DNA from 2 places in the Streptomyces sp. NPDC093544 genome. Region 2 is predicted to be linked to the other one. Evidence: riboswitches for the same ligand, from Rfam matches in the RefSeq annotation. Region 2 holds a riboswitch; the other holds the start of a gene.

Region 1 (4,860 bases), 210 kb from region 2:
CGGACACGACGGTCAGGTCGTACCAGCGCTTGCTCGCCCGCAGATCGACCGTGTGCTTCACGGTCGTGCCCGACCGCACCTTGAACGACTTCGACCGGCCGCCGTAGCCGTCGCTCACCTTCAGGTTGACCGTGCCGGAGCCCTTGTTGGAGAGGGTCAGCTCGACGTTGTCGCCGACGTGCCGCGCGGTGACCTCGGGTCCGGCCTTCTTGCCCGGGCCCTTGAAGGTGCGCAGGAAGCCGTTCGGACCGTGCACCGTCAGGTCGTACGAGCCGTTCGAGTACGCCGAGTTCCACGTGTCGGCGACCTTCTTGCCTGCCTCGGTCGTGTAGGTCCAGGGGCCGTCGGTGCGGTTGCCGGACGTGACGAGGAAGGCGGCGCCTGCCTTGGCGCCCGAGCCGAAGGTGAGCGTGAACTTGCCGGCCGCCACGTCCGCCGAACCGTCCACCACCGGCGCGTACTTGAGCGGGCGGGCCGGGCGCGAGCCACGCTCCTGCTTGGGCAGGACGGGGTTCGCGGGCGGGGTCGGCACGTAGTCGGGATGCCGGTCGTTGTCCGGCGGCTCGTAGCCGTCGGTGTCCGGCAGCGCGACCGGCAAGGCGTTCTTGTGGGCGAAGTCGAAGGCCGAGCTGAGGTCGCCGCTGATCGCGCGCCGCCAGGGCGAGATATTGGGCTCGTGCACGCCGAAGCGGCGCTCCATGAACTGGATGATGGAGGTGTGGTCGAGCGTCTCGGAGCAGACGTAACCGCCCTTGCTCCAGGGCGAGACGACGAGCATCGGCACCCGCTGGCCCAGCCCGTACGGGCCCGCCGTGTGGCTCGCGTCGCCCGCGTAGAGGTCCGGGCCGACGTCGACCGTGGACTTGCCCTGCGCGGCGGACTGCGGCGGGAACGGCGGTACGAGGTGGTCGAAGAAGCCGTCGTTCTCGTCGTACGTGATGAACAGGGCCGTCTTGCCCCACACCTCGGGATCGGAGGTGAGCGCGTCCAGGACCTGGGAGATGTACCAGGCACCGTAGTTGGCGGGCCAGTTGGGGTGCTCGGTGAACGCCTCGGGCGCGACGACCCAGGAGATCTTCGGCAGCTTCTTGCCCTGCACGTCGGCCTTCAGCTGGTCGAAGAAGCCCTCGCCCTTGCGGGCGTCGGTGCCGGTGCGGGCCTTGTCGTAGAGCGGGTCGCCGGGCTTGGCGTTGCGGTACTTGTTGAAGTACAGCAGCGAATTGTCGCCGTAGTTGCCGCGGTAGGCGTCGTCTATCCAGCCCCAGGAGCCGTTCGCGTCCAGGCCGTCGCCGATGTCCTGGTAGATCTTCCAGGAGACGCCGGCCGCTTCGAGGCGCTCGGGGTACGTCGTCCAGTCGTAGCCGACCTCGTCGTTGCCGAGGACCGGGCCGCCGCCGGTGCCGTCGTTGCCGGTGTAGCCCGTCCACATGTAGTAGCGGTTCGGGTCGGTGGAGCCGATGAGCGAACAGTGGTAGGCGTCGCAGATGGTGAACGCGTCGGCCAGTGCGTAGTGGAACGGAATGTCCTCGCGCGTCAGGTACGCCATCGTCGTCGACGACTTGTTGGGCACCCATTTGTCGTACTTGCCCTTGTTGAAGGCGGCGTGTCCGTCATTCCAGCCGTGCGGGAGGTCCTGGATGAACTGCAGGCCCAGGTCGTCGGCGTCCGGACGGAAGGGGAGCACGTCCTTGGCGCCGTCCGACTGGTGCCAGACCGACTTGTCACCCGATGTCGTGGCCGGACGCGGGTCGCCGAAACCGCGGACACCCCTGAGCGAGCCGAAGTAGTGGTCGAACGAACGGTTCTCCTGCATCAGGACGACGATGTGCTCGACATCGTCGATCGTGCCGGAGCCCTGGTGCGCGGGCAGCGCCGCGGCCCGCTCGATGCTGTTGGACAGCGCGGTGAACGCCGCTGTGCCGCCGGTGAGCTGGAGGAATCGGCGCCGATTCACTTGAGGCATGGGTGGGTGACCTCTTGTCCTGACGGAAGTGATGGGAGTAACGGAAGTACGGGATGACCGGGTGGCCGGGATGATCGGGTGGCCGGGATGATCGGGTGGCCGGGATGATCGGGTAGCCGGGTTGCTGCTGGAACGTGTGCGATTGGAGTGTTACAAGAGCACCAAACGACAAGGAAGGGCCTCGTGGCCCCTGCGTGAAACTAGGCGGTACGTGCGGCGAACGGATGTCAACCGAACGCCAATCTCGACTCCCGCAACCAACATCGGGCAAAACCCGCGGCGAAGTGGAGTGGGTCCGGACACGGACCGCATGTCTCATCTCACCATCCGGCATGTGGGCGTTGTCCCCGCGGCCACCCGAAGCCCTCTACGCTGGTCTGTGCAGCTGGTTCGCCCCGTCCGCCAGACGGGAGGCGTCGTAAGAGGGAACCCGGTGGGAATCCGGGACTGCCCCGCAGCGGTGAGTGGGAACGACCGCCGTCATACGCACTGGACCCGGGAGGGGCTGGGAAGCGACGGCCAGTAGGTGTCTCGTACGACTGGGACGCGCCCACAAGTCCGAAGACCTGCCCGCTGCCCGCGCGCGAGCCATCGTGCGCGGACATCCCGGTGACCTCGTGGGCGGGTCGGCGCACATATCCAGACGGACGACCGCGCCTTTGCGCGCAAGAATCGTTGCGTTCGGTGTGTCACCCCTTCGCGCTCTCGTCCCGTCGCCGGGATCTCAGGGATTCATCTCGCGAAGGAGATTTCCGTGACCACCAAGCCCGCAGCCGCGGCAGCACAGGCCACCGTGTACGGCTACCCCCGCCAGGGCCAGAACCGGGAGCTCAAGAAGGCGATCGAGGGTTACTGGAAGGGCCGCGTCGACGCGAAGACCCTCCGTGCCACCGCCGCCGACCTGCGCCGGACCAACTGGCAGCAGCTGGCCGAGGCCGGCATCCACGAGGTACCGACCGGCGACTTCTCGTACTACGACCACGTCCTGGACACCACGGTCATGGTCGGCGCGATCCCCGCCCGCCACCGGGACGCTGTCGAGGCGGACGCCCTGGACGGCTTCTTCGCCATGGCACGCGGCACCCAGGACGTCGCGCCGCTGGAGATGACGAAGTGGTTCGACACCAACTACCACTACCTGGTGCCTGAGCTGGGTCCCGACACCGTCTTCACCACCGACTCCACCAAGCAGGTCGACGAGCTCCGCGAAGCCCTCGCCCGCGGCCTCACCGCCCGGCCCGTGCTGGTCGGCCCGGTCACCTATCTCCTGCTCGCCAAGCCCGCCCCCGGCGTGGCCGCGGACTTCGATCCGCTGACCCTGCTGGACCGGCTGCTGCCCGTGTACGCCGAGGTGCTCGCCGATCTGCGAGCCGCAGGCGCCACATGGGTGCAGCTCGACGAACCCGCCCTCGTCCAGGACCGCACTCCCGCCGAGCTGAACGCCGCCGAACGCGCCTACCGCGACCTGGGAGGGCTCACCGACCGCCCGAAGCTCCTGGTCGCCTCGTACTTCGACCGGCTCGGCGACGCCCTGCCCGTGCTCGCCAAGGCCCCCGTCGACGGGCTCGCCCTCGACTTCACCGACGCGGCCGCGGCCAACCTGGACACGCTCGCCGCCGTGGGCGGTCTGCCGGGCAAGCGCCTGGTCGCCGGGGTGGTCAACGGACGCAACATCTGGGTCAACAACCTGGAGAGGTCACTCGCCACGCTGGGCACCCTCCTTGGCCTGGCCGGTCAGGTCGACGTGGCCGCCTCCTCCTCGCTGCTCCACGTCCCGCTCGACGCCGCCGCCGAACGCGACATCGACCCGCAGATCGTGGGCTGGCTCGCCTTCGCCCGGCAGAAGACCGCCGAGATCGCCACCCTCGCCAAGGGCCTCACCCTCGGCACCGACGCCATCACCGCGGAACTGGCCGCCAACCGGGCCGCCCTGGCCTCCCGCGCCGACTCGCCGATCACCCGCGACCCTGCCGTCCGCGCCCGCGCCGCCGCCGTCACGGAGGCCGACGCCCGCCGCACCCAGCCGTACGCGGAACGCGCCACCGCCCAGCGCGCCCACCTCGGCCTGCCCCTGCTGCCGACCACCACCATCGGCTCCTTCCCGCAGACCACCGAACTGCGCACCGCGCGGGCCGACCTGCGTGCGAAGCGGATCGACAACGACGGGTACGAGGAGCGCATCAGGGCCGAGATCGGCGAGGTGATCTCCTTCCAGGAGAAGACCGGCCTGGACGTCCTGGTGCACGGCGAGCCCGAACGCAACGACATGGTCCAGTACTTCGCCGAGCAGCTCACCGGCTACCTCGCCACCCAGCACGGCTGGGTGCAGTCCTACGGCACCCGCTACGTCCGCCCGCCGATCCTGGCCGGCGACATCTCCCGCCCCGAGCCGATGACGGTGCGCTGGACGACGTACGCCCAGTCCCTCACCGAAAAGCCGGTCAAGGGCATGCTCACCGGGCCGGTCACCATGCTCGCCTGGTCCTTCGTCCGCGACGACCAGCCCCTCGGCGACACCGCCCGTCAGGTCGCCCTCGCCCTGCGCGACGAGGTCAACGACCTGGAAACGGCAGGCACTTCGGTCATCCAGGTCGACGAGCCCGCCCTGCGCGAGACACTCCCGCTGCGGGCCGCCGACCGCCCGGCCTACCTGGCGTGGGCCACCGAGGCGTTCCGGCTCAGCACGAGCAGCGTGCGTCCGGACACCCAGATCCACACCCACATGTGCTACGCCGAGTTCGGCGACATCGTCCAGGCCATCGACGACCTCGACGCCGACGTCATCAGCCTGGAGGCCGCCCGCTCGCACATGCAGGTCGCCCGCGAACTGGCCGAACACGGCTACCCCCGCGAGGCCGGACCGGGCGTCTACGACATCCACTCCCCGCGCGTGCCGA
Region 2 (4,860 bases):
AAGCGCGCGCTCGTCGCGCGCGCCGTCACCCTCGTCGAGTCCACCCGGCCCCAGCACCGGGCGCTCGCCCAGGAGTTGCTGACCGAGCTGCTCCCGCACAGCGGCCGGGCACGGCGGATCGGCGTCAGCGGCGTACCGGGCGTGGGCAAGTCGACGTTCATCGACGCCTTCGGCACGATGCTCACCGCGCTCGGCCACCGGGTGGCGGTGCTGGCCGTGGACCCGTCCTCCAGCCGTACGGGCGGTTCGATCCTGGGCGACAAGACGAGGATGGAACGCCTGGCCGTCGACCCGGCGGCCTTCATCCGGCCCTCCCCCACCGCCGGCACCCTGGGTGGGGTCGCCAAGGCGACACGCGAGTCGATCGTGGTGATGGAAGCCGCGGGCTACGACGTGGTGCTGGTGGAGACGGTCGGCGTCGGTCAGTCCGAGACGGCCGTCGCGAACATGGTCGACTCCTTCCTCCTCCTGACACTCGCCCGAACCGGCGACCAGCTCCAGGGCATCAAGAAGGGCGTCCTGGAACTGGCCGACGTGATCGCCGTCAACAAGGCGGACGGCCCGCACGAACGCGACGCGCAGGCAGCCGCACGGGAGTTGGCTGGCGCGCTCCGGCTCATGCACGGCAGGGACGCGGCCTGGACACCGCCCGTCCTGAGCTGCAGCGCCCGCGAATCGGCCGGCCTGGACACCGTCTGGGACCGCCTCGAACAGCACCGCACGCTGCTCGACTCGTCCGGCCGGCTCGCCGCCAAACGCCGTGACCAGCAGGTCGACTGGACCTGGACGATGGTCCGCGACGAACTCCTCGGCCGTCTGCACGCCGATCCGGCCGTACGGGCCTTGACGCCCGATCTCGAACGGCAGGTCAGGGACGGCGAGTTGACGGCCACGCTCGCCGCCGAACGCATTCTCCGGACGTTCGGCGGCGAAAGCTCCTGAACCACCCCGATGGCGTCGATGGCGTCGATGGCGTCGATGGCGTCGATGGCCGGAAACGCGAGAGGGCCCCGGATGGTTCCGTGGGCCCTGACTCGTGTGGCGGGTCGTGTCAGTTGGGGGCTGCGACCGGTCGTCCCGCTGCGGCTGTCGCAGGTTTGGGATGGAGCAACCGCTCGGCCAGTTCACCGAACACCAGGCCGAAGCCGCCCCACAGGGTGATCTGTATGGCCAGCGCCGAGACGCGGAAGCGCCACAGCACGGTGGCCGGGAAGTCGGCCGGCACCTCTTGGATGACGGGCAGGAACGCGTACGCCAGTCCGATCGCGACAGCGAAGGCGGCCAGCGCCGACACGGTGGCGTACCAGGTGCCCACCTTCGGGGCGAGCCGCTTGCCCAGGATGGTCGCGGCGATGGCGAGGAGCACGCTGAGCACCATCATCAGCAGGTACAGGGTGGTCCGCTTGCCGATGGTGTCGCCGTTGCCGACCGCGGGCGGGTTGGCGGGGTACTTGAGGAACGGCACGACGTACACCGCGAGCAGCGCGGTCCCCGACAGGAGCAGCGCCGTCGCCCGCGCGCTGAAGCGGCCCACGCGGCCGAGCGCGAAGCAGAAGGCGAGGGCGGCGATGCCACCGAAGGCGACCCCGTAGATCAGGACACCGGTGGCGAGCCCGGCGGTGGACTGAAGGCTGCGGGAGACGAGTTCGACCTCGTGCTCGTGGCCCGAGGCATGGGCCTCCTCGAAGCTGATCGCGCTGTCGACGCTCGGTTCACCGAGGAAGTAGGCGACGATCAGGGCGAGCACGCCGGCGCCGAGGCCGGCGAGCATGCCCCGCACGAGAAGGTTTCTTACTGTTGCGGAGTTCATGGGGTGAGCGGCGTCCTTCGTCAGTGGCAGGGGAAGCCGAGGAGATGGCGGGCGTCGTGCACCCACTCGTGGACTTCCTCGCCGGAGACGACGGAGGTGGCGCCTTGCTCAGCGCCGACGAAGTAGAGCAGGACCAGCATCAGAATGCCGAAGAAGACCGCCCAGGGGGCGATGTCCTTGAGCGGCAGCTTGGCCGGTATGACAGGGGTGGTGGTTGTCGGCTGGGCGACATGCTGCGCCATGGCAGGGCCTCCTCTGGGAGTTCGCGTCCCATCTCGGTGGTGCACTGGACGACGGCCACGGGTCTGACTTGGGGAGCACCCCAGGGGGCGTCCTCTTCACAGTGGCGCGACCGTGCCGGATTCTCACCAGCTTCCGTCTCGCCGTCGTCGATATCGGACCGACGGTACCGTGTGTCGCGTGCATGGCCAAGACCGCACCACCTGGCGTGATCTACCTCTCCCGCCAGGTGACGCGGCCGATGCGACCGGTGGGGCAGCGGTGGTTGAACCCGGGCGGCCGTTTGTCGATGAAGGCGCCCATGCCCTCCTTCTGGTCGGCGGTCGCGAACACCGCGTGGAACAGGCGGCGTTCGAAGCGGACGCCTTCGGTGAGGTTGGTCTCGAAGGCGCGGCCGAGCAGCCGGACGCCGTCCAGGATCACCTGCCGGATGGACGTTGCGTGCCGGCCCATCTTCCGCTCGTTGGGACCGAAGAAGAGGCCGGGGTCCTCCTTGTCGACGAGGAACGCGGAGATGCCGTGCGGGCCGTCCTCACCGGTGCGGGCCAGGACGACCTACACCCGGGAGGCGCCCGCGCCCGAGATGAACTGTTTGACGCCGGTCAGGACGTGATGGTCGCCGTCGCGGACCGCGCGGGTGCACAGGGCGGCAGCGTCCGATCGGGCGGCGCCGGGTTCGGTGAGGCATTGACTTGCTCTTCCTGCTGAAGCAGAGAGATTCTGGCCTTCCCGTCCTGACAGCCGTTCGGCGGTTCGGGATGCACTCAGGAGCCGTCCGGGTCCAGTTCGCGCGCGGGAGCCGCAAATCGCACGGGTGCCCGGAAGCGGGCCTTGCGGGCGGCCCGGCGGAAGGTGGTGAGGACCGCCGGGCCGGCCAGCAGGATGCAGACGAAGTTGGTGACGGCGCGGCCGGTGTCCCAACCCAGCGATGTGGCCAGGTCGAAGGCGAGGTAACGCTGCCACTGCTCGGTGAACGGCAGGCCGGGCAGGTAGGCGATGGAGCTGTTCGGGTCGAGGGAGAAGGGCCAGAAGGAGAGGTTGAGCAGGAAGCCGAAGAGGTAGCCGGAGAGCGAGCCGTAGCCCGCCAGGAGCAGCACCTCGCGCCGGCCGCTCGCCCGGGGCAGGAATCCCGCAAGCATGCCGACGAAGGCGCAGCCGAACATCTGGTACGGCATCCACGGCCCGACGCCGCCCGTGATGAGGGCGGAGGCGAACAGCGAGGTGCAGCCGAGGACGAAGCCGAAGCCGGCGCCGTAGACACGTCCGGCCAGGACGAGGACGAAGAAGACCGTCTCGATGCCCGCCGTGCCGGCGCCCAGCGGGCGCAGGGCCGCGTTGACGGCGGACAGGACACCGAGCATGGCGATCGCCTTGGAGTCGATACCGCCCTCGGCGATCTCGGAGAGCACCACGCACAGGACGAGCACCAGCAGCACACCGAAGATGAGCGGGGGCGCGTAGTTCGAGCCCAAAGCGCCCGGTGGGACGACGAACGGCCAGAAGAACGCGACCACGCCGAGGAACGCGGCGAGTGCCATCACGATCCCGACGCGCGGGGTGAGCCGGATGGCCGGGGCGAATGAGCGCGGGGTCGTCATGAGCCGGAGTCCCCGTCCAGCAGCGGGCGCACCTGATCGACCGTCAAGAAGGGCAGCGGGGCGAGGATCTTCGCCGTCTGCGGGGCGAACACCGGTGAAGCGACGATGACTTCGGTGGTGGAGCCGTCGGCGACGATGTCCCCCTCGGCCATGACGACGACCCGGTCGGCGGCCTGGGCGACGAACTCGACGTCGTGGGTGGCGATGACAACGGCCCGGCCCTCGGCGGCGAGCGCGTCGACGATCCGGGCGAGTTCCGTCTTGGCACGGTAGTCGAGGCCGCGGGTCGGCTCGTCGAGGAGCAGCACCCGGGGCGCGGCGGAGAGCTGGATGGCCAGGACGAGGGCCAGCTTCTGCCCCTCGGACAGATCGCGCGGGTGGGTGTCGTCGGAGATGCCGGGCGCGAGCCGGTCCAGGATGGCGCGGGCCGGCTCCCCGCCGCCCGACTCGGTGTCTGCCTGGGCGAGTTCCTGCTTGACGCTTTCGAGGTAGAGCAGGTCGGCGGGGGTCTGCGGGACCAGGCCGACGGCCTTGCGTGCCTCGGCGGCGGACAGCGTGTGCGGATCCCCGGGGGCGCCGACGACCTTTACCGTTCCGGCGCGGCGCGGTCCCGAGCCCTGGAGGGCCCACAGCAGGGAGGACTTGCCGGAGCCGTTGCGGCCCATGAGCGCGGTGACCTCGCCGCCGTGCAGGTCGAGGTCGACCGCTCGGACGGCCGGGACTCCGTGGTAGGTCACCGTCATGCCACGCGCGGTCAACAGCTGTGCCCTAGGGGTGAGTTGGAACGGACGTACGGGACCGGGCGTGTGTCCGGACAGGCCGGTGCGCAGGGGCGCGGCGGCCCGGCGGGCATCGCGGATGGACAGCGGCAGCGGGGACCAGCCGGCGGCCCGGCCGAGTTCCACGATCGGCGGCGCGATCGTGGACGTACGCAGGATGTCGGCGGGTGCGCCGATCACCGCGCGGCCGTCTCCGGGCAGGTGGACCACTCGGTCGGCGTACTGCACGACCCGTTCCAGGCGGTGTTCCGCCATGAGGACCGTGACGCCGAGGTCGTGGACGAGGCGGGTGACGGCGGCGAGGACCTCCTCGGCGGCCATCGGGTCGAGAGCCGAGGTCGGCTCGTCGAGGACGAGGACACGGGGGTGGGCGGTGAGTACGGACCCGATGGCGACGCGCTGCTGCTGGCCGCCGGAGAGTTCGTACAGGGCC

What was found. Region 2 has a riboswitch for cobalamin ahead of AB0N66_RS10265 (CbtB-domain containing protein). Riboswitches for the same ligand answer to the same signal wherever they lie in the genome.
Region 1: it holds a riboswitch for cobalamin, as region 2 does, so the genes downstream of both, metE (5-methyltetrahydropteroyltriglutamate--homocysteine S-methyltransferase) here and AB0N66_RS10265 (CbtB-domain containing protein) in region 2, are expected to answer to the same signal.

Annotation. Positions count from the first base shown of each region.
Region 1 covers NZ_JBFBEA010000006.1:269,927-274,786, forward strand. Annotated here, with positions in the region: gene AB0N66_RS11235 (phosphocholine-specific phospholipase C) at 1-1,963, opposite strand, end outside; cobalamin riboswitch at 2,333-2,552, shown strand; gene metE (5-methyltetrahydropteroyltriglutamate--homocysteine S-methyltransferase) at 2,718-4,860, shown strand, end outside.
Region 2 covers NZ_JBFBEA010000006.1:61,933-66,792, forward strand. Annotated here, with positions in the region: gene meaB (methylmalonyl Co-A mutase-associated GTPase MeaB) at 1-942, shown strand, start outside; gene AB0N66_RS10260 (CbtA family protein) at 1,052-1,810, opposite strand; gene AB0N66_RS10265 (CbtB-domain containing protein) at 1,831-2,052, opposite strand; cobalamin riboswitch at 2,088-2,230, opposite strand; partial or broken gene AB0N66_RS10270 (hypothetical protein) at 2,264-2,449, opposite strand; partial or broken gene AB0N66_RS10275 (acyl-CoA dehydrogenase family protein) at 2,450-2,746, opposite strand; gene AB0N66_RS10280 (ECF transporter S component) at 2,815-3,648, opposite strand; gene AB0N66_RS10285 (ATP-binding cassette domain-containing protein) at 3,645-4,860, opposite strand, start outside.